Collimonas fungivorans Ter331: one gene and its partner. The protein of the gene in region 1 binds, or shares a complex with, the protein of each later gene. Links are inferred from orthologs where the notes say so. Each region holds a gene or a part of one and is shown on either strand. Other genes may lie near its edges.

What was found.
Region 2: the proteins of tldD (region 1) and pmbA are in contact, whole or in part, in a solved structure (PDB 5NJ9), measured with the Escherichia coli proteins. The link is inferred for Collimonas fungivorans Ter331 from one-to-one orthologs.

The regions. Positions count from the first base shown.
Region 1 is NC_015856.1:3,789,318-3,803,993, reverse strand. Bases 5,147-8,097 are described here. They hold tldD (metalloprotease TldD), read left to right. Parts: upstream 5,147-5,867; coding sequence 5,868-7,328; downstream 7,329-8,097. Other genes in these bases: CFU_RS16765 (cupin-like domain-containing protein), read left to right, coding at 7,880-8,097; CFU_RS16770 (GNAT family N-acetyltransferase), read left to right, coding at 7,348-7,803; CFU_RS16780 (carbon-nitrogen hydrolase family protein), read left to right, coding at 5,147-5,754. In the rest of the region: glnE (bifunctional [glutamate--ammonia ligase]-adenylyl-L-tyrosine phosphorylase/[glutamate--ammonia-ligase] adenylyltransferase), read right to left, coding at 1-449; CFU_RS16785 (YhdP family protein), read left to right, coding at 680-4,885; more of CFU_RS16780, read left to right, coding at 4,924-5,146; more of CFU_RS16765, read left to right, coding at 8,098-8,905; CFU_RS16760 (cupin domain-containing protein), read left to right, coding at 8,950-9,321; CFU_RS16755 (Ada metal-binding domain-containing protein), read right to left, coding at 9,325-9,603; bifunctional DNA-binding transcriptional regulator/O6-methylguanine-DNA methyltransferase Ada, read right to left, coding at 9,611-10,690; CFU_RS16745 (DNA-3-methyladenine glycosylase family protein), read right to left, coding at 10,777-11,460; DNA oxidative demethylase AlkB, read right to left, coding at 11,473-12,135; CFU_RS16735 (2OG-Fe(II) oxygenase), read right to left, coding at 12,146-12,889; CFU_RS16730 (methylated-DNA--[protein]-cysteine S-methyltransferase), read right to left, coding at 12,886-13,449; CFU_RS16725 (MFS transporter), read left to right, coding at 13,772-14,676. UniProt on the Escherichia coli protein: Metalloprotease involved in CcdA degradation. Suppresses the inhibitory activity of the carbon storage regulator (CsrA).
Region 2 is NC_015856.1:3,485,878-3,500,500, reverse strand. Bases 5,372-8,269 are described here. They hold pmbA (metalloprotease PmbA), read left to right. Parts: upstream 5,372-6,087; coding sequence 6,088-7,452; downstream 7,453-8,269. Other genes in these bases: CFU_RS15240 (sugar ABC transporter ATP-binding protein), read left to right, coding at 7,879-8,269; CFU_RS24570 (hypothetical protein), read left to right, coding at 7,570-7,791; yjgA (ribosome biogenesis factor YjgA), read right to left, coding at 5,409-6,011; mog (molybdopterin adenylyltransferase), read right to left, coding at 5,372-5,422. Also shown: CFU_RS15280 (heavy metal translocating P-type ATPase), read right to left, coding at 1-1,813; CFU_RS15275 (amino acid synthesis family protein), read left to right, coding at 2,014-2,619; CFU_RS15270 (heavy-metal-associated domain-containing protein), read left to right, coding at 2,733-2,930; CFU_RS15265 (alpha/beta hydrolase), read right to left, coding at 3,059-3,727; CFU_RS15260 (MBL fold metallo-hydrolase), read right to left, coding at 3,773-4,738; more of mog, read right to left, coding at 4,805-5,371; more of CFU_RS15240, read left to right, coding at 8,270-9,426; CFU_RS15235 (ABC transporter permease subunit), read left to right, coding at 9,491-10,477; CFU_RS15230 (ABC transporter substrate-binding protein), read left to right, coding at 10,610-11,497; CFU_RS15225 (LacI family DNA-binding transcriptional regulator), read left to right, coding at 11,580-12,569; xylB (xylulokinase), read left to right, coding at 12,608-14,080; tal (transaldolase), read left to right, coding at 14,145-14,623.

The DNA of each region.
Region 1 (14,676 bases):
TCGATATCGGAAGAAACGTTGAGTTCGCAGCCGCCCAGTTTGCCCATGCCCAGCACCAGCAACTCTTGCGGTTGCCCCGATTCTTCGCCCAGCGGCATGCCGTGCAGCGCCACCAGGTCGGCAGTCAGCGCCGCCAGGTGGGTTTGCACCGCGAATTCGGCGAAGGCGGTGACGGCGCTGACCACTTCATCCAGGTCGGCCACGCCGCGCAGGTCGCGTTCGATCAGGGTGCACACCAGCAGGTTGCGCAGGCGGCGCATGGCGCGCGGTAACGGCATGCCGGAATCTGTTTCTTTTTGTAATAAATGCCTGAGCAGCGGCGCGTCGACGGTTAATCTTGTCAACGGTCTGGCCAACTCTGCGACCTGGCCGGCGCGTCCGGCTTCGGCATTCACCCAGCGCGAGAAATAACGCGAGGCGGCGGTGCTGCTTAATAGAGATGGATTCACAGAGACGGATTCAAAGAATTAAAGGGTAAATGGCGCAGGATTCAAGGAAAATGGCAGGGTTTTCCAGGGCCTTTTCGTTTTTTCAGCTATGTGCGGGCCGATCCATGCGAACATATGGCTTGGCGGCTTGTCGAACAGTTTGCTATTTTGAAACACTCAGATATAGCCGATTTATTTTACTTCCTATCCCCGCCCTGTCTCACAATGATTAATTTTACCCATTCTGATTGATGTTGGAAGAACAAGCAAAAATCCCGTCGCCGGCCAGCAAGCTTGCCATCTGCTGGCGCGCCGGGATTGCCACTTACAAACACGTTAACCTGGTTACCCATCATCTGCTGGGCGCTTTGCTGACATTGCTGGTCGTGGCGTATTTCCTGTTTTGCGGACTGTTCCTGGGTTTGCGTTATGTAGTGTTGCCGAACGTCGGCTACTACAAGGCTGAAGTTGAGCATATCGTCAGCAAAACAGTGGGCAATCCGATTTCGATCGGCGCGATCCAGGCATCCTGGCATGGCTTGCAGCCGCACCTGGTGCTGGACAACGTAGTGGTGCACGATAAAGGAGGTCAGCCCGCCCTGACCTTGCCGCAGGTGGCGGCCACCATTTCCTGGCGCTCCGCGCTGGTGGGCGCCGTCCGGCTGGCTTCGCTGGAGATCAATAAACCCGATTTGCAGGTCGAGCGCGATGCCCAGGGCAATCTGTTCGTGGCCGGCATCCTGGTCAATTCCAAGCAGGAAAACGATGGCGCCGGCGCCGAATGGCTGCTGGCCCAGCGCAAGATCGTGATCCGCGACGGTCAGCTGCGCTGGCGCGACGACTTGCGCAAGGCGCCGGAACTGGTCCTGACCAATATCGACCTGGTGCTGCAAAACCGCTGGCGCCGCCATCAATTGTCGGTGCGGGCGACGCCGCCGGCGTCATTCGCCGCGCCGCTGGATGTGCGGGCGAATTTTGTCCATCCGGTATTTACCCACAAGACCGCCGATGTCAAGCGCTGGACCGGCACCCTCTACGCCAACCTGCACGACGCCGACCTGACCGTGTGGAAGCCTTACTTCGACTATCCGGTCGAAATCAGCCAGGGCAAGGGCGCGGTCCAAGCCTGGCTGGACCTGGACCACGCCAAGATGAGCAACTTTACCGCCGATCTTGAACTGGACGGCCTGGCCATGCGGCTGCGGCCCGACCTGCAGCCCTTGGCCCTGGAGAATATCAGCGGACGGGTTTCCGCCCATGAGGAACTGGGGCCGGCGCCGCAAGACGGCGTGCCGTCCTTCGGCGCCAACGGCCACACGGTAACGCTCACCGATTTTTCACTGAAGACCGCCGACGGCCTGAGCCTGCCGCGCACTACCATCAGCGAATCGTATGTGCCGGCGCAAGGCAAGCAAGCGGAAAAATACAGCTTGCAGGCCAGGCAGCTGGATTTGCAGACGCTGGCGAGTTTTGCTCAGCGCCTGCCCCTGAGCGCTGCACAGATCAAGATGATTGACGATTTTGCGCCGCGCGGCCAGTTGCGCGATTTTGCCGCGCAATGGCAGGGCGCTTATCCGGCGATCGCATCGTACAGCGCAAAAGGCCAGTTCGAAGGTTTGACCGTCAAGGCCCAAGCGCCCCGTGCGGCGCAGCCCAAGACTGCCAGCCAGCCGGCGCAAGCCGCGGTGCCGGGGATTCCCGGGGTCGATAACCTGAGCGGCAGCGTCAACGCCAACCAGGAGGGCGGCAGCGTCAACCTGAAATCGGAAAAAACCCAGCTGGAGCTGCCCGGCTTCTTCGACGCGCCGCTGCTGCCTTTCGACAAGCTCGACATGCAGGCGCGCTGGAATTTCCAGCAAAAGAATGTGCTGCTGCAGATCGACAGCATGAATTTCGTCCAGGATGGCCTGGCCGGGTCTTTGTCGGGCACGCACCTGTTGCCGCTGCAAGATCGCCACGATCGCCGCGACGGCGCGCTGGGGGTGATCGACATGACCGGCAACATCAGCGAATTCGACCTGAAAAAAATCGGCAACTACCTGCCGCTGCATACCCCCGAGCATTTGCGCAACTGGCTGGTCGGCGCGCTCAAGGAAGGCAAGGCAAAAGACGTAACGATCAGGCTCAAGGGCGACCTGGCCGATTTCCCGTTCCGCACCGACACCGCGAACGCTAAACCGAAAGGCGAATTCAGCATTGCCGGCAAAATAGAAAACGGCACCCTTGAATACGATCCCGCGCATGTTGGCCAGGACGGCAAGCAGCCTCTGTGGCCGTTGCTGGAAAAGATAGAGGGCACGTTCGCGGTGGACCGCACGCGCCTGCAGATCAAGGCCGCCAGCGCGCAAACCTCGGAGGTGGCGGTGAGCGACGTGACGGCGACCGTACCGGACCTGTCGTCGCACGACGAGATGCTGCTGATCGACGGCAGCGCTGCCGGCGCCTTGCAGAATTTCGTGCAGTTCACCAAAGACAGTCCGGTGCTGCACTGGATCGACAGCTTCACCAGCGAATCGCAAGCCAAGGGCAACGCCAAGCTGCAGCTGAACCTGCAGTTGCCGCTGGCCCATCTGATCGACGCCAAGGTCACCGGCGTGCTGCAATTCCAGAACAATGACGTGGTCCTGCAAAAGATCATTCCGCCTATCGCCAACGCCACCGGCCAGCTGGAATTCAACGAAAAAGGCTTCAACCTGAACGGCATCAAGGGCAGCCTGCTGGGCGGGCCGGTGCAAGCCAGCGGCGGCACCCAGGCTGACCGCCAGACCCTGATCAAGATCGAAGGCAACGCCGGCGCCGACGGCCTGCGCGCCATATATCCCGCCGCGGCGATGCAAAAGCTGCTGTCGCACGCCAGCGGCAGCAGCCGTTACACCGCCACCGTGGCGATCCGCGACCATCATCCGGAGCTGGTGGTCGAATCCAGCTTGCAAGGCATAGGCCTGGATTTCCCTGAACCCTTGCGCAAGAGCGCCAGCGAAGCCATGCCGTTCAAATTCGAGTGGCTCGGCGTCGCTTCCGACGATGCGGCAATGGCGCGCGATGAACTCAAGCTGGCGCTGGGATCGGCCATCGTTGCGCGTTACCAGCGGCAGAAGCCGCTCGGCAAGAACGCCGTCGAGAATGGCAAGCCGGCCGACTGGAAAATCCTGCGCGGCGGCATCGGCATCAATTCGCCTCTGCCGGAACCGGATAGCGGGGTGGCGATCAACATGAACGCCAAGACCTTGAACGTCGACGCCTGGAACAACCTGGCCGGCGCCTTGAACGAGGACGGCGCCGTCAAGACGGGCGAGGAAACGCCCCTGACCGGCCTGGCGCAGTATGCCGAACCGAACCTGGTGTCGGTCAGGGCCGGCCAGCTGATCCTGCTGGGCAAGACGCTGGACAACGTGGTGCTGGGCGCGACCCATCAGAAAAACGCCTGGCAGGTCAACATCGACTCCAGGCAGGCTTCGGGTTTTGTGACCTGGAACGCTTCACCCTCGGGCCGCGGCCTCGGCAAGGTGACCGCGCGCCTGTCTTCGCTGATCATTCCTCAGGGCGGCGAGACGGATGTCGGTGACGTGCTGGAAGGCAAGGGCGGCTCCACCCAGATTCCCGGGCTGGACATCGTCGCCGAAGATTTCCAGCTGCTCGGCAAGAAGCTCGGACGGCTTGAACTGAGCGCCAACAATGTACGCGCCAATGTCGGCAACGAATGGCGCATCCATAAACTGTCGATCAAGAATCCCGATGCGGAATTGAAGGCCGACGGCAAATGGACCTCCGTCAACGGCGACAACACCACCAGCCTGACCTACGCCATGGACATCGCCGATGCCGGCAAGCTGCTGGACCGTTTCGGTTTTGCGCACGTGCTGCGCGCCGCCAAGGGACGGATGGACGGCGAAGTCAGCTGGAAGGGTTTGCCGTTCACCATGGATATCCCATCCTTGTCCGGCCAGATCAACCTGGACATGGCGGCTGGCCAGTTCCTGAAAGTCGACCCGGGCGCCGCCAAGCTGCTCGGCGTGCTCAGCCTGCAATCGCTGCCGCGCCGCCTGACGCTGGATTTCCGCGACATCTTTTCTGAAGGTTTTGCTTTCGACAGCGTCGTCGGCACCGCTTCCATCACCCAAGGCAAGGCGCATACCGACAATTTCAAGATGCGCGGCGTCAGCGCCACGGTGCTGATGGACGGCGTGGCCGACATCGCGCGCGAGACCCAGGACCTGCACGTGGCGGTGCTGCCAGAGATTAATGCCGGCACCGCCTCGGTGGTGGCGCTGGCGATCAATCCGGTGATCGGCATCGGCACCTTCCTGGCGCAGCTGTTCCTGCGCGACCCGCTGATGCGGGCCTTCACCTTTGAATATAATATTACCGGCGGCTGGACCGATCCGGTCGTGACCAAACTCGATCACAAGACCGAAACGCCGACGGCGAGCACGCCTGACTTGTCATCCGGCCGGTAATTTTTCCTTAGCTTTGTTCCCGCACAGGAGTCCGCACCATGAGCCAAATACCCAGCTCAGCCAGTTCAGCCAGTTTCAACGTCGCCGCGATCCAGATGGTGTCGACGCCGGTGCTGGAAGAAAATTTCAACACCGCGCGGCGCCTGGTGGCCGAAGCCGCCGCGCAGGGCGCGCAGCTGGTGCTGTTGCCCGAGTACTGGCCGATCATGGGCATGCAGGATACCGACAAGCTGACCTGCGCCGAAATCCTGGGCGAAGGGCCGATCCAGACTTTCATGGCGCAGCTGGCGCGAGAGCATGGCATCTGGCTGATCGGCGGCACCTTGCCAATGATCGCCGACGAGGTCGGCAAGGTGCTCAACACCACTCTGGTGTTCGACCCCGACGGCCGCCAGGTCAGCCGCTACGACAAGATCCACCTGTTCAGCTTCAGCAAGGGCGAGGAATCCTACGATGAAGCGCGCACCATCGTCTACGGCAAGGACACCGGCAGTTTCCAAGCGCCGTTCGGCAAGGTCGGCTTGTCGGTCTGCTATGACTTGCGTTTCCCTGAGCTGTACCGGGCGCTGGGCGATTGCAGCCTGATCGTGGTGCCGGCGGCGTTTACCTACACCACCGGCAAGGCCCACTGGGAAATCCTGCTGCGCGCCCGCGCCGTCGAAAACCAGTGTTATGTGCTGGCGGCGGCGCAAGGCGGCAAACACCCCAACGGCCGCCGCACCTGGGGCCACAGCATGCTGATCGACCCCTGGGGTGAAATTAAATCGGTGCTGGCGGAGGGCGAGGGCCTTGTCTGCGGCAGCATCGACCCCCATTTCCTTAAGGGAGTGCGGGACAGTTTGCCGGCGTTGCTGCATCGCAAGTTGTAGCAATCGTTGGCAATACGAATTTACTATTAGATATTACTATTTTCAGCGCCAGGACCAGCCCGGCCCCGGATGCTCTACAATCCGTACTACACCACAGTAAAACCGGAATACCAATGAAACCATTTGAACCAAACCTGGGCACTTTAGCCATCGCGCGCGATATCCTGCTGACGCCTTTCGGCCTGGACGAATCGAGCTTGCTGAAAGCGCTGGGGACCATGTTCACGCACAAGGTCGACTACGCTGATCTCTACTTCCAGTTCACCAAGAGCGAAGGCTGGAGCCTGGAAGAAGGCATCGTCAAGACCGGCAGTTTCTCCATCGACCAGGGAGTCGGCGTGCGCGCCATTTCCGGCGACAAGACCGCGTTTTCGTATTCCGATGAAATTTCCGAGCGCGCCCTGCACGATGCTGCGGTAGCTACCCGCACCATCGCCCGCCAGGGCGCCGGCAAGATCAAGATCGCCGCCGGCATGCAGCAAAGCGGCGGCCGCTCGCTCTATCTGCCAAACGACCCGCTGGTGTCGCTGGACGCCACCGAAAAGGTCAAGCTGCTGGAACGGGTAGAGCGCTTGGCGCGCGCCAAGGATCCGCGCGTGGTGCAAGTGATGGCCGGCCTGGCCGCAGAATACGATGTGGTGCTGGTGGCGCGCAGCGACGGTGTGATCGCCGCCGATATCCGGCCGCTGGTGCGCCTGTCGGTGACAGTTATCGTCGAACAGAACGGCCGCCGTGAAACCGGCAGCAGCGGCGGCGGCGGACGCTACAGCTACAGTTATTTCAGCGACGCCCTGCTGGAGCAGTACGCGGCCGATGCAGTCGCTTCGGCGCTGGTCAACCTGGACGCGCGGCCGGCTCCGGCCGGTCCGATGACCGTGGTGCTCGGACCTGGCTGGCCTGGCATCCTGCTGCACGAAGCGATCGGCCACGGCCTGGAAGGCGATTTCAACCGCAAGGGTTCCAGCACGTTCTCCGGCCGCATCGGCGAACGGGTGGCGGCCAAGGGCGTCACCGTGGTGGATGACGGCACCATCGCCGACCGCCGCGGTTCTCTGAACATCGACGACGAAGGCAATCCTAGCCAGTGCACCACCCTGATTGAAGACGGCATCCTGAAAGGCTACATCCAGGACACCATGAACGCGCGCCTGATGAAGATGCCGGTGACCGGCAATGCCCGCCGCGAATCGTTCGCCCACCTGCCGATGCCGCGCATGACCAACACCTACATGCTGGCCGGCGACAAGGATCCGGCGGAAATCCTGGCGTCGGTGAAGAATGGTTTGTACGCAGTCAATTTCGGCGGCGGCCAGGTCGATATCACCAACGGCAAGTTCGTGTTTTCGGCGAGCGAAGCCTACATGATCGAAAACGGCAAGGTCACCTATCCGGTCAAGGGCGCAACCCTGATCGGCAACGGTCCGGACGTGCTGAACCGGGTTTCCATGATCGGCAACGACATGAAGCTCGATCCCGGCGTCGGCGTCTGCGGCAAGGAAGGCCAGAGCGTGCCGGTCGGCGTCGGCCAGCCTACCTTGCGCATCGACGGCGTGACTGTCGGCGGCACCGCTTAAGGTGATGGCAGAAGCAACGATGATGGAGTGGCATTGGTTGCCATTCCAGGAGTTGAGCACTGTGCAGCTGTATGCGGCGATGCAGTTGCGGCAGCGTGTATTCGTGCTGGAACAGACCTGCGTATTCCAGGATGCCGACGGTATCGATCTGCATTCCTGGCACGGCCTGGGTTATCTGCCGAACGGCGAGCTGGGCGCCTATGCGCGCATCGTGCCGCCGGGGCAAGCGTTCCACTTGCCGTCGATCGGGCGGGTAGTGACCGCGCCCGAGCTGCGCGGCAAAAGCGCCGGTTACGAACTGATGCAGCAGGCCATGGCGCAAACCGCCAGGCTGTTTCCAGGGCATGACGTCAAGATCGGCGCGCAAGCGCACTTGCAGCGGTTTTATAGTCGCTTTGGCTTCCAGCCTGTCGGCGAGCTGTACGACGAAGATGGTATTTCACACATTCATATGATCGCACCGGCCGCACCATAACGCATTCTGGATCATCAGCTCAAATCGAGTTATCCTCCTCAGGCAAATTGATAGCCGTCTTTTACCAGGAAGCCGAATGAGCCAGAACTTGCAAGCGATTGCCGAACGATACGATGTGGACGACCGCATCTTCAAGGAGGAGATCGCCACCCAATACCAGCCGGTGGTCCTGCGCGGTTATGTGAAAGACTGGCCGGCAGTGCGGTTGGCCAAGACTTCTACCGAAGCGATTTGCGGCTACCTGAGGAAACTGGATAGCGGCAGCGACGTCGATGCGATCATGACGCCGCCGCAAGCCAAGGGACGCATCTTCTACGATGAAGCCATGAACGGCTTCAACTACCTGCGCAACCGGTTGCCGGTTTCCGTCATCCTCGAACAATTGCTGCGCTACCGGCAGTTTGCCAATCCGCCGGCTGTCGCGGCCCAGAGCGCGCTGATCTCCAGCTGCCTGCCGGGATTCCTGGATGAGAACAGATTGTCGGTGCTTGGCCCGGAAGTCATCCCTCGGATTTGGATAGGCAACGCCGTCACCACTCCCGCGCATTTTGACGATGCCCATAACATCGCCTGCGTGGTCAGCGGCAAGCGCCGTTTTACCCTGTTCCCGCCGGAGCAGATCGGCAATCTTTATATCGGCCCTTTGGATTTCGCGCCCACCGGTGCGCCGATCAGCATGGTGGCGCTGAATGAGCCGGATTTCGAAAAATATCCCAGGTTCAGGGATGCCCTGAAAGCGGCCCGGTCGGCGGAACTGGAGCCGGGCGACGCGCTCTACATACCGCCGCTGTGGTGGCACCATGTCGAGTCGCTGCAGGCTTGCAATATCCTGGTCAATTACTGGTGGGGCGGCGCGGTCGGCACGGCCGATTCGATCCACTCCGGTTCCGACAGCCTGATGCTGGCCCTGGTCAATCTGAAGAAGCGGGCGCCGGCGTATCGCCAGGCCTGGGCCGCCATCTTCAATCACTATGTCTTTGACGACAATGCAGACCTGGCTGCGCACATTCCCGCACACCGGCATGGCGTGCTGGGCGACATGTCGACGGAACAGGAACAGCAAGTGCGGAATTACCTGGCCACCAAACTGAAAGGCCCATGATGGGCCTCCAGCAATTAATGGAAACAGCAACCGATAGGAAAATCATGTCTAACGTCAGCTCACCGCAACAGATAGCAGCTTCACTGACAGAACACTGGTCGCCGCGCGTGGTCGCCGAGGTCGACGACTCTTACGTCAAGGTCGCCAAGGTAAAAGGTTCGCTGGCCTGGCACAGCCATGACAACGAAGACGAACTGTTCCTGATCCTGAAAGGCCATCTGCGCATCGAGATGGAAGACCGCACGGTAGAGTTGGGCGAAGGAGAAATGTTCGTGGTGCCGAAAGGCGTGCGGCATAACCCGGTAGCAGAACAAGAGTGTCACATCATGCTGATCGAACGCAAGACGACGCTGCATACCGGCGATGTCGTCAGTGAAAAAACGCGTTCGCTGGACGAGCAGTTGCGCCCACTGTAAAAATTACCGGCTTGCAGCCGCCTGGTCCTGCTGCATTTTCCAGCGTGCGTAATCTTGCGGCAGGCAGACTGCACAAGGGCGGTAGCCGGCGGCTCGTGCATCAGTCTGGTTGAGAAAGAACACCCGGTTCTTCACATAACCGCCGCGTGCAATCGCCTGTAACGCCGCGCGGCAATCCAGGCGGCCGTATATGCGGCTGCGGCGGTGGCCGCCCAATGCGCCCGGACGGTCGCTGTCATAGCTGTTGCCGTCGGCGCCGACGAGCCGCCACGCTTTACTCACTTTCGTTTCATTTTATTTGTTCGCGTTCCAGCAATGCGTGCTTGCGTTCCACCCCCCAGCGATAACCGGAGGCGCTGCCGTCGCTGCGGATCACGCGATGGCAGGGAATCGCTACCGCCAGGCTGTTGGCGGCGCAAGCCTGGGCCACGGCGCGCACCGCCTTGGGCGAACCGATGCGGGCCGCGATTTCGGCATAGCTGGTGGTGCTGCCGGCAGGTATGTCGCGCAACGCCTGCCAGACGCGCTGCTGGAAAGCTGTGCCGCGCACATCCAGCGGCAGGTCGAGGCCGAGGGCCGGCGCTTCGATGAAGCCCACCACTTGTGCCACCAGCTGTTCGAAATCATGGTCGGCGCCGATCAGGTGGGCGCGCGGGAATTTATCCTGCAAGTCGTGCGCCAGCGCATTCGGATCGTCGCCCAGGAAGATGGCGCAGACGCCGCGTTCGCTGCGCGCCACCAGGATCGCCCCCAGCGAGCATTCGCCGATGGCAAAACGGATATCGGTGTTGGCGCCGCCGGCGCGATAGTCGGTTGGCGTCATGCCCAGCACCTTGCCCGAGGCTTCATAGAAGCGGCTGTTGGAATTGAAGCCGGCGTCGTAGATTGCCTCGGTGACGGAATGGCTGCGCCTGAGATGGTCGCGTATTTTTTTTGCGCGGTGGGCGTTAGCATAGGCCTTGGGCGTCAGCCCGGTGACGGCCTTGAACACGCGGTGGAAATGAAACAGGCTGAGGCCGGCGTCGGCCGCCAGCGCCTCCAGGCTCGGCAGTTCTTCCGCGCTTTCGATGCGGCGGCAGGCGGCCGCTACCAGTTCGGCATGCTGGGCCGCCACCGAGGTCTGGTCGGCGCCGCGTTTGCTAGGCCGGTAGCCGGCTGCTTCGGCCGCCGCCGGCGTATCGAAAAACTCGACGTTTTCCGGACGCGGCAGGCGTGTCGGGCTGCTCGGGCGGCAATACACGCCGGTGGTCTTGACGGCGTAGACAAATTGCGTATCTGCGGCCGGATCGCGCGCCAGTACCGCCGCCCAGCGCGGGTCGCGCTCGGCAGCTTGCCGGGCGGTGTGTTGGTGTTGTGTCAGCGTTCGCATATCGGCTTCCGGTTAGCTATCGTTGTATCGTAGCTGTACTTTAGCAACGCATCGGAGCCGTAGCACTCCGAGTCTTGCTGTCAAATTCAGACAATACCCTTGTTATCCTCATGATTTGCTGGATTTTTCGGCAGACGCCACAGATACCAGGCGGCCACGGTGCGGTAAGGGCTCCAGGCCCGGCCGATGTCGCCGATCTGTTTTTTGGTCGGCGCCTGCGGCAGGTTCTTCAGGCGGCGGTAGCCTTCGCGTACGCCGAAATCGTCGGCCGGCAAGATATCCATGCGCTCCAGCGTATAAATCAGGAACATTTCCACGGTCCAGCGGCCGACGCCGCGCAGGCTGGTCAGGCGTTCAATGAGGTCGGCGTCGCTCATGGTTACCGCTTCGGCGCGCGGCGGCACAACGCCATCCAGTGCCGCCTGGGCAATGCCGTGGATCGTGGCGATCTTGCCGGCCGAGAAGCCGCAGCCGTGCAAGATGTCGACAGGCGTATCCCGCAATTGCCGCGCACTCGGAAAAGGCGCATCGCCAAACAGAGCCAGCATGCGGCCAAGGATGGCGTCGCCGGCGCGTGCATGCAGCTGTTGATAAGCGATTGCCCGCACCAGGGCTTCATAGGGATCGCGCGCCGGCTTGGCGGCGTGGCGGCAGGGGCCGATGCGGGTTATATGGCGCGCCCAGTCAGCATCTAGCGCCGAGAGGAATTGTTCTGCTTCATGGTAGGCGTTGTCTGATATGTCGGCAGCGAGAATGGTTGAAGCGGGCATTGAAGTGAGCACTTAAGCGGCCTTGCGAAAAGTGAGATTGATCCTTTGCCCGCCGAGCAGCGGGTGTTCGGCTTCCTTCAGCGGCAGCACGCCGTGATAGCGCAAGCGGTCGACGCCGCCCCAGACTACGACGTCGCCATGGAACAGCGGCACGCGCGCCGCCTTGTCGCTGCGCTCGTGGCCGCCGAACAGGAACATCGCAGGGATGCCCAGCGAGACGGAAACGATGGGCGCGGCGTAGTCCTGCTCATCCTTGTCCTGATGCAGGGTCAGCCTGGTTCCCGGCTGGTAGCGGTTGATCAGGCAAGCATCCGGCAGGAAGCCGTCGAACCCGGCTTGTGCTGCCGCAGCTTGCGCCAGCAGTAAAAAAATGTCGGGCATGGCGGGCCAGTTGCGGCCGTTGTCCGGGTCGATAGCGCTGTAGCGATAGCCGCGGCGGTCGCTGGTCCAGCCTAGGGCGCCGCAGCAGGTCATGGCTACCGACATGCGGAAGCCGCCCGGAGTCACCAGGTGGCGGAACGGCGATGCTTGCTGGATTGTTTCCAGCAGCGGCAACAGCTGCGCCACGTAAGGCGTGGCGAAGGCACGCAATACGAATGCATCTTGCGCCAGCTGTTGCTGGCGTTTGTCTGACAATTCGGACAATTCTTCAAGGTCGAACAAATCTAAAGTCATGTGCTGCTCTTCATAAAGCGTCATGGAAAATCACGCCCAGCGTGTGCCGCGACCCGGAGCGGATGCGGCTGACGCCATGCCGTAAATTTACCCTATATGCGCCGCGTTGGCCTTGCACCGGGCGATTATGGACCGCAAACACGACGGCGTCGCCCTGGGTCAGAGGGATGACCTCGGGGCGCGACTGCATGCGCGGCCTTTGTTCGGTCATCACGAATTCGCCGCCGCGGAAATCGCGGCCCGGTTCCGACAGCAGGATTGCCGCCTGCAGCGGAAACACATGTTCGCCGTACAGGTCTTGATGCAGGCAGTTGTAGTCGCCCGCGCCGTATTGCAGCATCAGCGGCGTCGGACGCAATTGCCCTGCAGCGTGGCAGCGGGCAATGAAATCGGCATGTTGCTGCGGGAAGCGGGCGGCGATATGCATCGTTTCGTTCCAGCGGTTGGCCAGAGGCGCCAAGAGTGGATAGAGCGCGCTGCGCAAGTCCGCTATCAGGCCGGGCAAGGGATAGTTGAAATACTTGTATTCGCCGCGTCCGAAGCCGTGGCGCTCCATCACGACCCGGCTGCGGAAGATGTCGTCGCGCGGGTAAAGCGCGGTCAACGCCGCGCATTCGGCCGGTGTTGCCAGGCGCGGCAGCAGCGCGCTGCCGTAGCTGTCCAAGTCCTGGTAAACGCTTTCCCAGTCCATGGCTTGCAGCCGACTGGATATGGTATCGGCGCTGGCCGCGGCGGTGCGGATGGGGGCGTTCATGCCTGCGCCTCGCGTTGCAGCAGCGCCTGCTTGCGTTGCACGCCCCAGCGGTAGCCTGAGATGTCGCCGTCTTGTCTGATGACCCGGTGGCAGGGGATGGCCAGCGCCAGCAGGTTGGCGGCGCAGGCGCCTGCCACGGCGCGCACGGCATCGGGTTTGCCGAGGCGGTTGGCGATGTCCTGGTAGCTGGCGGTGGCGCCTGCAGGAATTTCCAGCAGCGCTTGCCATACCTGCTGCTGGAAGCTGGTGCCGCCGATGTCCAGCGGCTGGCTCAGCCTGTATTCCGGCCAAGCCATCACGGTGTTTATTTCCGTGAGCAGTTCTTGCAGCGCGTGGTCGCTCAAGATGCATTTTGCTTTGGGAAAGCCGCGCGCCAGTTCGGTGACCAGGACTTCTTCATCGTCGCCGAACATGATGGCGCAGATACCGTGCGAGGTCCGGGCCGCCAGGAATTTACCGAGCAGGCCGTTGCCGATGGCGTAATGGATTTCTTCCTCCACCGCAGTTTGGGGTTGCCGCAGGTAGGGGGCTGGTCCGATAGCGTTATGTAGTGTGTTCATGACTTACTCCAGAGTGGTTGACGGTTCCCAGTCTAGGCAGCCAGTCAGGGTGTCGCACTCCGGGTCTTGCGGTCGAATTCAGTAATCCAGCAGTTAATTAGGGTCAGAGTCGAATTATTTGATGCTTAAAAATTCGACTCTGACCCTAATTGATTGGCTACGGAGCACAGGCCGTGGCATTGGGCAAGTTTTGTGCGAAATTTACATTAAATCTCCTATATATTTGATTTTTAGTCAAATATGTATTGTGGCCATAATGGTTTTTCTTTGTTGCGCCTGCCGTCAAACTGCATGGCGTCAAACTTCAAACAGGAAAATCATCATGCCACTCGCACTTTGGGCGCTCACGCTCAGCGCTTTTGCCATCGGTACGACAGAATTCGTTATCGTTGGCCTGATTCCAACTATCGCCACCAGTCTCGGCGTTTCCGTTCCTTCGGCCGGCCTGCTGGTCAGCCTCTATGCGCTGGGTGTTGCGGTAGGCGCGCCGGTGCTGACAGCCTTGACCGGCCGCGTGCCGCGCAAGCAGCTGTTGCTGGGCCTGATGGCCTTGTTCACGATCGGCAACCTTGTTGCCTGGATGGCGCCGGGCTACGAAGCGCTGATGGCGGCGCGTGTGCTGACAGGATTGGCGCACGGCGTGTTCTTCTCGATCGGATCGACCATCGCCACCGGCCTGGTGCCGAAAGAAAAGGCGGCCAGTGCAATCGCCCTCATGTTCACCGGGCTGACCGTTGCCCTGGTCACCGGCGTGCCGCTTGGAACTTTCATCGGCCAGACGTTCGGCTGGCAGTCGACTTTCCTGGCGGTGTCGCTGCTAGGTGTGATCGCGTTTGTCGGCAGCTGGATCCTGGTGCCTAACAATATTGCCAGCAGCAAGCCGGCGTCCTTGCTGACGCAGGCCGCCGTGCTGAAGAAACCGCGGCTGTTGCTGGTGTATGCGATCACTGCCCTGGGTTACGGCGGTTCTTTCATCGCGTTCACCTACCTGGCGCCGATCCTGCAGGAAATCTCCGGTTTCTCGGCTTCTACCGTTAGCCTGGTGATGCTGGTGTACGGCGTTTCGGTTGCCTTCGGTAATATCTGGGGCGGCAAGCTGGCCGACAAAAGGGGTCCGATACGCGCATTGCAGATCGTGTTTGCCATGCTGGCTGTGGTCCTGTTCGTGCTTACCTTTACCGCGGCCAATCCTTGGCTGGCTGTGCTGACCGTGCTGGCCTGGGGGGC
Region 2 (14,623 bases), 300 kb from region 1 along the record:
GCCAGGATACGGTGCGGCCCTCGGCTTCCAGCTGCCCGGCTGCGCTCGCCAGAAGACTAAGGTCGACGCCCAGTTCCTGCATCCAGCGCGAACTGCCCAGGTAGCACTGGCGATCGCCGACGCTGGCTTGTATCCCGCGTCCGGCCACGGCTTGCACCTTGCTGGCAGTGAATGTGACCGGTAGTCCTTTTTGCTCGGCGGCGGCGAGCACGGCGCGCGCCAGCGGATGTTCGCTGCCGCGTTGCACTGCCGTGGCCAGCGCCAGCAAATCGTCGCTTGCATACGGCGCACTCGGCAACAAGGCCAGCAGCGCCGGATGGCCGACCGTCAGGGTGCCCGTTTTATCGAAAGCCACCACGCTGATGCGATGGGCGATTTCCAGCGCCTCGGCATCCTTGATCAGAATCCCGAAGCGGGCCGCGATGCCGGTGCCGGCCATGATCGCGGTCGGCGTCGCCAGCCCCAGTGCGCAAGGGCAGGCGATCACCAGCACCGCCACTGCGTTGAGCAAGGCCTGCTGCCAGTCGCCGTTGGCCAGGCCCCAGCCCAGCAGGGTGAGGGCGGCGATCAGCAGCACCACCGGCACGAAGATCGCGCTGACCTGGTCGACCAGGCGCTGGATCGGCGCTTTGGCGGCCTGCGCATGTTCCACCATGCGGATGATGCGAGCCAGCGTGGTTTCGGCGCCGATCGCGGTGGTGGTTACCAGCAGCAGGCCCGAGCCGTTGATGGCGCCGGCGGTCACCTGGTCGTGCGCCTGTTTTTCTACCGGCAGGCTTTCGCCGGTCAGCAGGGATTCGTCGACCTGGCTGTGTCCTTCCAGCACCACGCCGTCAGCGGCGATGCGTTCGCCGGCGCGCACTACCACCACATCGCCGAGCTGCAAGGCGCTGATGGCGATTTCGCGGTCAATACCGTCGCGCCGCACCGTGGCGCGTTCCGGGCGCAGCGCATTCAAGGCGCGGATGGCGTCGGCGGTCTGGCGCTTGGCGCGGGTTTCCAGCCATTTGCCGAGCAGCACCAGCGTGATGACCGCTGCCGATGCTTCAAAATATAGATGCGCCATGGCGCCATGTCCGGCGGCCAGCAACAGGTATAGCGACAAGCCGTAAGCAGCGCTGGTGCCGAGCGCCACCAGCAAATCCATGTTGCCGCTGCCGGCCTTCAGCGCGCGCCAGCCGGCGCGATAGAAGCGGGCGCCGAGCCAGAACTGCACCGGCGTCGCCAGGACCAGCTGCCCCCAGCCGGGCAAGGCCCAGTCCAGTCCGAACGGCATCGCCAGCATCGGCAGCACCAGCGGCAGGGTAAACAACGCGGCAGCGGCGACCGGCCACCAGCTTGGCCATGCGCTCTTGGCAGCCGCCGCTTCTTGCGTGGATTTAGGCAGCGAGGCTTCATAGCCGGCCGCCTTGACTGCGGCGATCAGCTTGTCGACCGGCACCACGCCCGCGGTGCCCAGGGTAGCTTTTTCGCTGGCCAGGTTGACCGCCACGGTCTGCACGCCGGCCACTTTGAGCAAGGCCTTCTCGACCCGGCTGACGCAGGAAGCACAGCTCATGCCTTCGATATCCAGCGTGACTTCCTGCTGCCTGACCTGGTAGCCGGCTTTTTCCACGGCGGCGACCAGGGGCGCGATGGTGGTGGCGCCATCGGCCTGCACGGTCGCCAGCTCAGTCGCCAGGTTGACGCTGACTTCGCGCACGCCGCTTACCTTGCGCAAGGCCTTTTCGACATGGGATACGCACGATGCGCAGCTCATGCCGTCTATCGGAAGCTGGAATTCGGTCGCCTGGACTGCGCTGGTGCTGCTCATGATGGGCTCGGCTTGAAGAGTGGTGATGGCTGTATGATTCACCTTCCCATCATGGGAAGGTCAAGCACAATTTTAACAGCCTGTCTTTTGCACTGCCAAAAGCTCTACCGCATATACGCAATGCGCTATACGGCAAGGGGCAGCGGCAAGTTAGGATGCCTGTCCAAGGAATTTTCCTCATTAACTTGCCAAAAGACATCATGACCAAACCAGCCAATTTCGAGAATTACCATATCCGCAAGTGGTACACCCAGATCGACGACACCTTGGCCAATGAAAGCGGCGTGCTGGCCGACGGCAGCCTGCTGCGCAAGATCGTGATCGCCGCGGCTATCCACAACCCCTACGCCGGCCGTTTCAGCGACAGCCTGGACCTGATCCTGGCCAATTCGCCGGCGCTGGGCCATGAGTTCGGCCGCCGCATTGTCGCCGCGCTGGGGCAGGACCAGGTGGAAAGCTACGGCAAGGCTTGCATCGTCGGCATCGGCGGCGAATACGAACACGGCAACGCCTTCCTGACGCCAGCCATGGTGATGCCGATCCGCGAAGCCATCGGCGGCGGCAAGGCCTGGATTCCGTCGTCCGGCAAGCGCGGTGTACCGGGCACTGAGCTCGATATCCCGCTGGCGCACAAGAATGCCTTGTATGTGCCTTCGCATTACGACACCGTCACCACCCAGTTCTTCGATGCGCCGAACGCAGATGAAGTCGTGGTGGCGTTCGCCGTGGCGACCCGCGGCCGCCTGCATGCGCGCCTGGGCGGTCTGAAAGCCAGTGAAATCGAAGGCAAGAACGGTTTGAACTAAACGGCTTGCGGCGGCCGGCAGTGGATCCCGGTTATTTATTGTTGGTTGGTGCTTGACCTTGCCATGATAGGAAGGTTTATAGTTGAATCAGGTAACCAACGGAGCAAACGGAAATGATCGAATTCAATGTGCAGGACATGACCTGCGGCCACTGCGCCGGCCGCATTACCAAAGCCATCAACGGCGTGGATGCCGGCGCCAAGGTGGAGATCAGGATAGAAGGGCGCACGGTCTCGGTTGAGAGCACTGCGACTGCAGGTGAACTGGCCGAAGCGATCAGGGATGCCGGTTATACACCGCAGACAGCGTAGGGTGGGCACGTTTTTGTGCCCACGCGTGACCGAGATAACCGGAGTGCAAACCCGCGCAGCACGGAAATAGGTATGTAGCTAGAGTCAATTCACGCGTGGGCACAAGGTGCCCACCCTACCGAGGCATGTCAGGCCAGCACGCGGCGCAGCCAGTTGCCGATATCCGCGACTTCTTCCGCGCACACCGAATGCGGCATCATGTATTCATGCCATTCAACCTGGTAACCCAGCTGCTTGAGCAAGTCGCGTGATTTTTCGGCGCGGTCGATCAGCACCACCGGATCGCCGCGGCCATGCGCCTGGAAGATCGGCGTGTGCTGGTTGGCGGCATGGCGTTCCGCTTCAGTCTTGTCGCTCAGCGGCAGGTAGCCGGACAGGCACATCAGGCCGGCCAGTTTCTGCGGATAACGCAAACCGGTTTGCAGCGCCATCGCGCAGCCTTGCGAGAAACCGGCGATCACGATTTTGTCGGCAGCGATGCCGAGCGCGATCTGCTGGGCGATCAGCGCTTCGATTTCGGTTTGCGATTTGCGCAGGCCGGCTTCGTCTTCGCGCCGGATCAGGTCGGTGGTGAGGATGTCGTACCAGGCCGGCATCACGTAGCCGTTGTTGATGGTCACCGGGATCGCCGGCGCGCTCGGGAACACGAAGCGGATGCCGGGGCAGCCGCCCAGGTCCAGCTCTTTCACGATAGGGACAAAGTCGGAGCCGTCGGCGCCGAGGCCGTGCATCCAGATGACGGCTGCTGTCGGCGTTTCGGAGGTAGAGATTTCCAGGGTTTCGAGGGTGCTTGACATGGGATGGTCCGGATAGAAAGATGGATGGAAATTTTGAGAATGGCGTCAGATTACCATCAGGTCTTTGCCGACGATGATTTCGCCGCTGAACTGCCGACGCGCCTCGGCCGACCACATGTCGTCGCTGATCGCCGGATCGCCGCCCGGCACGAAGTGGCTCAGCACCAGCGTCTTGACGCCGGCGCGCGCCGCCACCTTGCCGACCTGGGCAGTGCTGGTATGGCTCTTGACCAGGTGGTCGAGCAGGGTAGGCGCGTTGTCGACGGTCTTCATCAGCTTCTCCAGCGCCGGCAGGTACATCACTTCATGCACCAGTACGTCGGCGCCCTTGGCCAGCTGGATCAGGTTCTCGTTGTAGGCGGTATCGCCAGAGAAAACCACCGAGCGGTCCCTGGTGTCGAAGCGATAGGCGAAGGTGGGCTTGAGCGTGTAGTGGTCGACCAGGGCGGCGGTCACCTTTACCTGGTCGTTTTCCATGACCACGCGCGGGCCGTCGAATTCGTGGGTGTTGATCAAGGGGCGTAATGGCGGCCGGCCTTCTTCCTGCATGCGGGTGGCGATGTCGATGGCGTTCATGTGGACAAAATCGTCCATCATCTGGCGCATTCCCGGCGGCCCGTACAGATGCACGGGAGTCGCCAGCCCGGTGGCCCAGGCCAGGAACACCAGGTTGCCGAGGTCGGCGTTGTGGTCGGAGTGCTGGTGGGTCAGGAAAATGTCGCGTATCTGCGGCAGCCTGACGCCCGCTTTGGTCAGCTGCAAGGCAACGCCGTTGCCGCAGTCGACGACATACGGCTGGCCGTCCACCAGCAGCACATTGGCCGGCGCCGCACGCAATGCGGACGGCGTCGGTCCGCCCTTGGTGCCGAGCAGGATCAGTTGCGTGCCCTTGCCGGCGGCAACCGTCTGCGCTTGCGCTGCGGGCGGCCAGGGCAACGCGGCAGCACTGCCCGCGGCCAGCGCGAGCCGCATGAAGTCACGCCGCGAGGCACGGGAGCGAGGTTTATTCATTGTCTGTTTTTCCCTTCAGGAGCAGTTGCTAAGCATCCTGTTCGAGGACGATGTGGCGCAGCGCGCTTAAGCTGGCTTGATCGCCGATTTCGGCCGGAACGCCTTGCATACCGCTTCATTGGTTTCGATGTAGGGACCGCCGATCAGGTCGATGCAATAGGGCACGGCGGCGAAGATGCCGGACACCTTCTGTTTGCCGTCGGCGTCTTTCAAGCCTTCCAGGGTTTCCTTGATGGCCTTCGGCTGGCCTGGCAGGTTCAGGATCAGGGCCGCGTGGCCGGCGCTTTCGCGGATCACCGCGACTTGCCGCGACAGGATTGCGGTCGGCACGAACTGCAGGCTGATCTGCCGCATCTGTTCGCCGAAGCCTGGCATTTCCTTGGTCGCCACCGCCAGCGTCGCTTCCGGCGTCACGTCGCGCCGCGCCGGGCCGGTGCCGCCGGTGGTCAGCACCAGGTCGCAATGCTGCTGGTCCACCAGCTCGACCAGGGTTTGTTCGATCAGCGTGCGCTCGTCGGCGATCAGGCGGGTTTCGACTTGCCATGGGGTGCTCAGCGCAGCCGCCAGCCAGTCTTGCAGGGCAGGGATGCCCTGGTCTTGGTAGACGCCGGTGCTGGCGCGGTCCGAAATCGACACCAGGCCGATTTTCAGGTTCGCGGCCGGCGCCGGATTAATTGTGCTCATCTTGCTCGTCGTCGTCTTCGGCGTCGATGTCGTCGTCCTGGTTGCCCGACGATTTTTGCAGCTCTTTCAGCAGCTGGAAAATTTCGCGATAGGCTTTCGGCGGTTTGTTCTCGGCCTGTTCCTTGCGCGCGTTGCGGATCATGGTGCGCACATGCTGCACATCCAGTTCCGGATGCTGCGCCAGCAGTTCGGTCAGCGCGCTGTCATTCTTCAGCAGGCGGTCGCGATGGCGTTCCAGCGCGTGCATGGCGGCGGTGTCGGCTTTGGAGAGGCCTCTCCAGCTGTCCAGGGTTTTCTGGATTTCGGCGATTTCGTGCGGCTCCAGCGTACGCATCTTCTTGCCTACATACTGGGTCTGGCGGCGGCGTCCTTCGTGGTCCTTGATCTGCTGGCATTCGAGGATGGCGTCGCGCACATCTTCCGGCATCGGCACGCGCTTGACGCGGTCGCGCGACTCGGCGATCAGCTCTTCGCCGAGCTTCTGCAGCGCAGTCATCTCGCGCTTGAGCTGGGACTTGGAGGGACGGTCGTATTCTTGTTCGAACTCGCTGGACTGAAAGCCGCAGGAGCCCCGATTGGGATTTGGCATGATGTTAAGGGTACTTCCATACTGTAAACGACTGCTATGATAACCGTTTTATACCTTATTCAAAGAAAACCGACCCATGAGCGACTCCGTATTTATCCATAGTCAAGAGCAATTGCAACAGTTGGCGCAGGATGTCTTGCGTTATGCGCGGGAAAAAGGCGCTTCCGGCGCCGCCGTCGAAATCAGCGAAGGCAGCGGTTTGTCGGTGGGCGTGCGCAAGGGCAGCGTCGAGACGATCGAGCAAAACAAGGACAAGGGCATGGGCGTCACCGTCTACCTGGGCGAGGAGAGGCATACCCGGCGCGGCAATGCCAGCACTTCCGACTTTTCGGCCAAAGCCCTGCAGGATACGGTCGAAGCGGCCTATAACATCGCCCGTTTCACGGCTGAAGACGATTGCGCCGGCCTGCCGGATGTTGATACTTTGGAAATGAATCCGCTGGATTTGAAGCTGTGCTCGCCGTGGCTGATTTCGGCGGAAGAAGCTGTCGAATTGGCAAAACGTTGCGAAGCGGCAGCATTTGCCGTCGACAAGCGCATCACCAACAGCGAAGGCGCCGGCGTCTACGCCCAGCAATCGCATTTCGTCAGCGCCAATTCGCGCGGTTTCATGGGCGGCTATCCGTTTTCGCGCCATACCATTTCGGTGGCGCCTATCGCCGGCAAAGGCGGCAACATGCAGCGCGACGACTGGTATTCGTCGATGCGCGATGCGAAGCAGCTGGCCAAGCCGGAAGCGATCGGTCGTTACGCTGCAGGGCGCGCGCTGGCGCGGCTGAACGCGCGCCAGCTGGATACCCGCAAATGCCCGGTGCTGTTCGAGGCGCCGCTGGCGGCCGGCCTGCTGGGGGCGTTCGTGCAGGCAGTGTCGGGCGGCGCGCTGTACCGCAAGTCGACCTTCTTGCTGGATACCCTGGGCAAATCGGTGTTTGCGCCGCATATCCAGATCGTGGAAGACCCGCATGTCATCGGCGCGGTCGGTTCCGCCCCTTTCGACGAGGAGGGCGTCAAGACCCAGCGCCGCGACGTGGTCAAGGATGGCGTGGTGCAGGGCTATTTCCTGTCGACCTACTCGGCGCGCAAGCTGGGCATGAAGACCACCGGCAATTCCGGCGGCTCGCATAACCTGAGCATTACCTCCTCGCTGACCAAATCCTCGGACAACTTCAAGGCGATGCTGAAAAAGCTCGATACCGGCCTGCTGGTGACCGAGCTGATGGGGCAGGGCGTCAACTACGTCACCGGCGATTATTCGCGCGGCGCTTCCGGCTACTGGGTGGAGAAGGGCGTGATCCAGTATCCGGTGGAGGAAATCACGATTGCCGGCAACATGAAAGACATGCTGGCGCAGATCGTCGCCATCGGCGCCGATACGCTGATCCGCGGCACCAAGCAGACCGGCTCGGTATTGATCGAGAGCATGACCGTGGCAGGCAACTGACCGCAGGTATCCCGCCGCCTGCATGGGCGGTTTTAACCGGTATCCGACACCTCCTTCGTGGAGGTGTTTTTTTGTCCTCATCGCTTGTATTGTCTGGATATCAAAAAAAGCAAGCGCTTGCGCAAGCGCTTGCTTTCCACTAATATTGATCGCAAATCAGGTCGCAAATCGTATTTCGGCGCGGCCCAGGTAAAGATAAAAGACGCAAGGAGACAAATGAAAATCCCGCATCCCGGCAAGGCGCCAGGCCTTTGCTTCGCACTGGAATCAAGATTTGATATTGAGCGATCGCTCACGCCAAGAATGTTGGTGGCAGCGGCTCTTCCTTGGTTTTCCTGAAAAAATTCTTATCCGGTCACACAAGTTGCTCATCGATTCGATAAGTTTTTAAAAAACTGATCGATCAGTCAAAACAAGGGGTTATCCATGAAACCTGAAGCAGGCGCCACGCCAATCCTCGAGATGCGCGGCATCTCCAAGACCTTCAGCGGCTTGCGGGTGCTGAAAGAGGTCGACCTGACCGTGTATGCCGGCGAAGTCCATGCCTTGATGGGCGAGAACGGCGCCGGCAAGTCGACCCTGATGAAAGTGCTGTCGGGCGCCCACCAGGCCGATGCCGGCGGCGAGATCCGCATCGACGGCCGGCGCGTGGCCAGCTACGGTCCGGGCGCCGCCAAGGAACACGGCGTGGCGGTGATCTACCAGGAACTGAGCCTGTGCCCCAACCTGAGCGTGGCCGAGAACATCTACCTGGGGCGCGAGCTGAAACGCGGCTGGAGCGTCGACCGCAGGGCGATGGAGGCGGGCTGTGTCGATGTCTTGAAACGCCTGGGCGCTGAATTCACGCCGCAGACCAAGATCAGCACCCTGTCGATCGCCGAACGCCAGCTGGTGGAGATTGCACGCGCGATCCATGCCCACGCGCGGATCCTGGTGATGGACGAACCGACGACGCCGCTGTCTTCGCGCGAGACTGACCGTTTGTTCGCATTGATCCGGCAGCTGCGCCAGGAAGGGCTGGCGATCGTCTACATCAGCCATCGCATGGCGGAAATCTACGAACTGTCGGACAAGGTCTCGGTATTGCGCGACGGCAAGCACGTCGGTATGCTGGCGCGCGCAGAGTTGTCGGCCGAAGCGCTGGTGAAAATGATGGTGGGGCGCGACCTTTCCGGCTTCTACAAGAAGGAACATGCGCCTTACGATCCTGGCAATGTGGTCATGCGGGTGCGCGACATGGCTGACGGCAAACGGGTGCGCGGCTGCAGCTTCGACCTGCATGCGGGCGAGGTGCTGGGCATCGCCGGCCTGGTCGGCGCCGGCCGTACCGAGCTGGCGCGCCTGATCTTTGGCGCCGATCCGCGCATTTCCGGCACGCTGGAAGTGGCCGGCAAGGCGGTCGCGGCGCTGCGCGGTCCGGTCGACGCGATCCGCGCCGGCGTGGTGTACCTGACCGAGGACCGCAAGTCGCAAGGCCTGTTCCTGGACATGAGCGTGCGCGACAACATCAACGTTTGCGCCTGCGTGCCGGACGCCAGCTACGGCGGCGTGCTGGACCGCAGCCGCGGCGCGCAACGCGCCAGCGCCGCCATCAAGTCGCTGGCGATCCGGGTCGCTTCTCCCAACATCAATGTCGGCGCGCTGTCCGGCGGCAACCAGCAGAAGGTATTGCTGGCGCGCCTGCTGGAAATCAAGCCGCATGTGCTGATCCTGGATGAGCCGACGCGCGGGGTCGACATCGGCGCCAAGTCGGAGATTTACCGCATCATCAACGAACTGGCCCAGGCCGGCATCGGCGTGGTGGTGATTTCCAGTGAACTGCCGGAAATCGTCGGCACTTCGGACCGGGTGCTGGTGATGCGCGAAGGCGAGCTGGTGGCGGAGCTGGGCGGGCATTCCGGACGCGAAATCACCCAGGAAAACATTATCGAACTGGCGACCGGCGCGCAGCAGGTCCAGCCGCAGGCTGCTTGATCGGCAGGCGGTTTGAGCACGTTAGGCGGTAATCATGAATCAGAACAGCAAGGAGACAAATATCATGGAAGCAAGTAGCAAGATCACGGCCGAGACCATCGGCAAGCGCGAGCAGCTGCGCGGTTTGTTGCGCACGGTCGGCATGCTGCCGGTGCTGCTGTTGCTGGTGCTGGGTTTCGCCCTGATGAGCGAAAACTTCTTCACGGTGCAGAATCTGTCGATCATCACCCAGCAGGCGTCGGTGAATATCGTGCTGGCGGCCGGCATGACCTTCGTCATCCTGACCGCCGGCATCGACCTTTCGGTCGGCGCGATCCTGGCGGCGTCGGCAGTGGTGGCGATGCTGGCGTCGCTGTCGCCGCAGTTCGGCATGCTGGGGATCGCCGCCGGCATCGGCTTCGGCCTGCTGCTGGGGCTGGCCAACGGCGTCCTGATTGCCTTCATGCGCTTGCCGCCGTTTATCGTCACGCTCGGCGCGCTGACCGCGATGCGTGGCCTGGCGCGCCTGCTGGCGGATGACAAGACCGTGTTCAACGCCGAACTGCCGTTCGCCTTCATCGGCAACGATTCGGTGCTGGGCGTGCCCTGGCTGGTGATCATCGCCTTGCTGGTGGTGGCGGTTTCCTGGTTCATCCTGCGTCGCACGGTGATCGGCGTGCAGATCTACGCAGTCGGCGGTAATCATGAGGCGGCGCGCCTGTCGGGCATCAAGGTGTGGAAGGTGCTGCTGTTCGTCTACGCGGTATCGGGCCTGCTGGCCGGCCTGGGCGCAGTGATGACGGCGTCGCGCCTGTCCGCGGCCAACGGCCTGCAGCTGGGGCAGTCTTACGAACTGGATGCGATTGCGGCGGTGATCCTGGGCGGCACCAGCTTTACCGGCGGCGTCGGCTCCATCGGCGGCACCCTGGTCGGCGCGCTGATCATCGCGGTGCTGACCAACGGCCTGGTGCTGCTGGGCGTGTCCGACATCTGGCAATACATCATCAAGGGCATCGTGATCATCGGTGCGGTGGCGCTGGATCGCTACCGGCAATCGGGCGCGCGTACTTAACCTATTTATAGACCGCCGGGTGCAGCAAGCTGGTCGTTGCGCCCGGATTTCCATATGACCGGCAACAGGAGATCAAGCATGATGAAAAAATTCGCTATGGCCGCAATACTTCCGCTGACGCTGGCCTTGACCATGTCGGGCGTGGTGCAGGCGCGTGAACTGAAAGCGGTGGGCATCACCGTCGGTTCGCTCGGCAATCCTTATTTCGTGACGCTGGCCAACGGCGCCAAGGCAAAAGCCCAGCAGATCAATCCCAACGTCAAGGTCACCGCGGTATCGGCCGACTACGACCTGAGCAAGCAGTTTACGCAGATCGACAATTTCATTTCAGCCGGGGTCGACCTGATCCTGCTGAACGCTACCGATCCGGTCGCCATCGAACCGGCCATCAAGAAAGCGCAGAAGGCGGGGATCGTGGTGGTGGCGGTGGATGTCGGCGCCAAGGGCGTCGATGCTACGGTGCAGACCGACAATGAGCTAGCCGGCAAGCTGGCTTGCAAATACCTGGTCGACAAGCTGGGCGGCAAGGGCAACGTGATTATCCAGAACGGACCGCAAGTGACTGCCGTCACCGACCGAGTCAAAGGCTGCAAAGCCGTGTTCGCCGCCGCGCCCGGCATCAAGGTGCTATCCGACGACCAGGACGGCAAGGGTTCGCGCGAAGGCGGCCTGAACGCCATGCAAGGCTATCTGACGCGCTTCCCGAAAATCGACGGCCTGTTCACCATCAACGATCCGCAGGCGATCGGCAGCGATCTCGCCGCCAAGCAGCTCAAGCGCAGCGGCATCATCATCACCTCGGTCGACGGCGCACCGGATATCGAAGCGGCGCTGAAGGCCGGCACCTCGATCCAGGCCTCGTCCAGCCAGGACCCATGGGCCCAGGCGCAGGATGCGGTGGCCATCGGTTATGACATCCTGAACGGCAAACGTCCCGCCAAGCCGGTCGTTTTGCTGGCGCCGGTGCTGATTACTCATGATAATGTGGCTACTTATAAAGGCTGGTCCAGCCAACGCTGATGTGGACCAGGCGGCTGCCGGAGTCATGTTGTCGGCAGCCGCCGTTCTAGAGCACAAAAAATAGGGGACACAATTGGCTACGATGGATGATGTCGCAAGAATCGCGAAGGTCTCGACTTCGACGGTCTCGCATGTCTTGAACGGCACCCGCAAGGTGAGCCCGGCTACCGTGCGTGCGGTGGAAGCGGCGATCCAGGCGCTCGGCTACATCCCCAACACCCTGGCGCGCTCGCTGGCGCGCTCGACATCGAACACCATAGGCGTGGCGATTTCCGCGCTCTCCAACCATTATTTCAGTGAAACCGTGCACGCCATCGAAACCGAATGCGCCAAGCACGGCATCATGATGCTGTATGTCGATACCCGCGACGATCCGGACCAGGAGCTGCGCGCGGTCAAGGCGCTGCACCACCGCCGGGTCGACGGCATCCTGCTGGCGCCGTCCGCCGATCCGCAGCACCTGGCGCTGGAATACCTGCGCGCCAACGACATCCCGGCGGTGCTGGTGGACCGCCTGGTGGCCCAGGGTTTCGACCAGGTCGGGGTGGAAAACAAAAAATCCTCGCAGGACCTGGTAAGCCACCTGATCGAACACGGACACAAGCGAATCGCGCTGATTTCCGGCAGCCCCGGCCTGACTACCACCGATGAGCGGATTGAAGGCTACCGCGCCGCGCTGGACGCCGCCGGCCTGCGCTTCGACCCGGCGTTGCTGGTCAGCGGCGAATCGAGCAGCGAACCGGCGCGGCTGGCGACCCGTCGGCTGCTGACGCTGGCAGCGCCGCCGACCGCCATCATGGCGGCCAACAACCTGATGACCATCGGCGCCATGCATGCCTTGCGCGACGCCAAGGTCGATGTGCCGGAGCAGATTGCGCTGGTCGGTTTCGACGATTTCGACTGGGCCGATTTTTTCATTCCGCGCCTGACCGTGATGGCGCAGCCGGTCAAGGAACTGGGCACGCGCGCGGTCAAGCTGCTGATGAAGCGGATCGAGGCGCCGGACGGCAAGAAGCAGACGGTGCGGCTGGCGCCCACGCTGCGTGTGCGTAATTCCTGCGGCTGTCTTTGAACCATTTTTATTAGAAACGGATATCTATGAGTAGTCCCATATCACTCGGGATAGATCTCGGCACGTCGGAACTGAAAGCGGTCTTGCTGGATGAGAGCGGCACCGTGCTGGCGCATACAGGGGTGCGCCTGGCCATCTCGCGGCCGCAGGCCGGCTGGTCTGAACAGGATCCGGAAGACTGGTGGCAAGCCTGCCTGGCGGGCCTGCATCAATTGCGGCAGCAGCAGCCGGACGCCTACGCCAGGGTGTGCTGCATAGGCTTGTCGGGGCAGATGCATGGAGCCGTACTGCTGGACCAGAACGACCGGGTGCTGCGCCCGGCGATCCTGTGGGACGATTCGCGCGCGCTGGCGCAAGCGCAATGGCTGGAGCGCGAGCACCCCGATTTCGCCGGTATCACCGGCAGCCTGCCGATGGCCGGCCTGACCGCGCCCAAGCTGCTATGGCTGCGCGAACATGAGCCGCAATTGTTCAACCGGATTTCCTGCGTGCTGTCGCCCAAGGACTACCTGCGTCTGCGGCTGACCGGCGAGCGCATCAGCGATGTCTCCGACGCCGCCGGCACGCTGTGGCTGGATGTGCGCCGGCGCGACTGGTTCGAACCCATGCTGCAAGCCACCGGACTTGAACGGCATCAAATGCCGCGCCTGGTGGAAGGCTCCGCGGCTGCGGCCGACCTGTGCGCTGCCGCCGCGTCGCAGCTGGCGCTGCAGTCGACGGTGCTGGTGGCCGGCGGCGGCGGCGACAATCCGGTATCGGCGGTCGGCATCGGCGCGATCGAGGCTGGCCAGGCGTTTGTCACGCTGGGCACCAGCGCCGCCGTGGTCGCCATTACCGACCATGTGGCCGGCAACCCGGCCAGCGCGGTGCACAGCTTCTGCCACGCGCTGCCGCAGCGCTGGTACACCATGGGTGCGATGCTGGCCGGCGCCAGTTGCCTGCGCTGGGTCACCCAGCTGCTGGGGCAGGTCAATGAGCAGGCCCTGCTGCAGCTGGCGCAGGAGCAGGTGCCGCTGGGCCAGCCGGTGCCTGCGGCGACGCCCTTGTTCCTGCCTTACCTGGCCGGCGAGCGCACTCCGCACAACGATCCGCTGCTGCGCGGCGGTTTCATGAATCTTGCTTATGAGACGACGCCGGCGATGCTTGGTTACGCGGTGCTGGAAGGCGTCGGTTTCGGCCTGCTCGATGCGATGGCCGCGGTACAGTCGGCGGGCGCCGAGGTAAGCACATGCTCGCTGGTCGGCGGCGGCGCCCGCAGCAATTATTGGGCGCAACTGCTGGCGAACATCCTCGACCGCGAAATCTGCACCTTGTCCGGCAGCGAACTCAGCGCCTGCATCGGCGCCGCCAAGCTGGGTTTCCTGGCGTATGGGCGCGGCCGCGATCTGCCAGGGCTCGGCATGCCGGTCAAGGCGCGCTTCGTGCCGGCCGCCGGGCAGCAGGAGATGCTGCAAGAGCGTTACCGGAAATTCCGCGACCTGTTCGCAGCAGCGCACGCTTTACATGGCTGAACCTACGGCTGAACTTTAACCAAACTTTGCATTCCTATTGCATTCCCTATACACAAGGACAGACATGAATCAGCTGGACCAGCTCAAGCAATACACGACGGTAGTAGCCGACACAGGCAATTTCAAGCAGCTGGCGCAATTCAAGCCGCGCGACGCCACCACCAATCCGTCGCTGATCCTGAAGGCGGTGCAGCAGGCAGACTATGCGCCGCTGCTGGTCGAGACGGTCGCCGCCCATGCCGATAGTCCATTGGACCAGATCGTCGACCAGGTGCTGGTGCGTTTCGGCCTGGAGATCCTGCAAGTGGTGCCGGGCCGGGTTTCTACCGAAGTCGACGCCAGGCTCAGTTTCGATACCGCCGCCACCGTGGCCCGGGCGCGCCGCATCATGGCCTTGTACGAAGCCGCCGGCATCGGCCGCGAGCGGGTGCTGATCAAGATTGCATCGACCTGGGAAGGCATCCAGGCCGCGGCCATCCTGGAAAAGGATGGCATACGCTGCAACCTGACCCTGCTGTTTGCGTTCTGCCAGGCGGTCGCCTG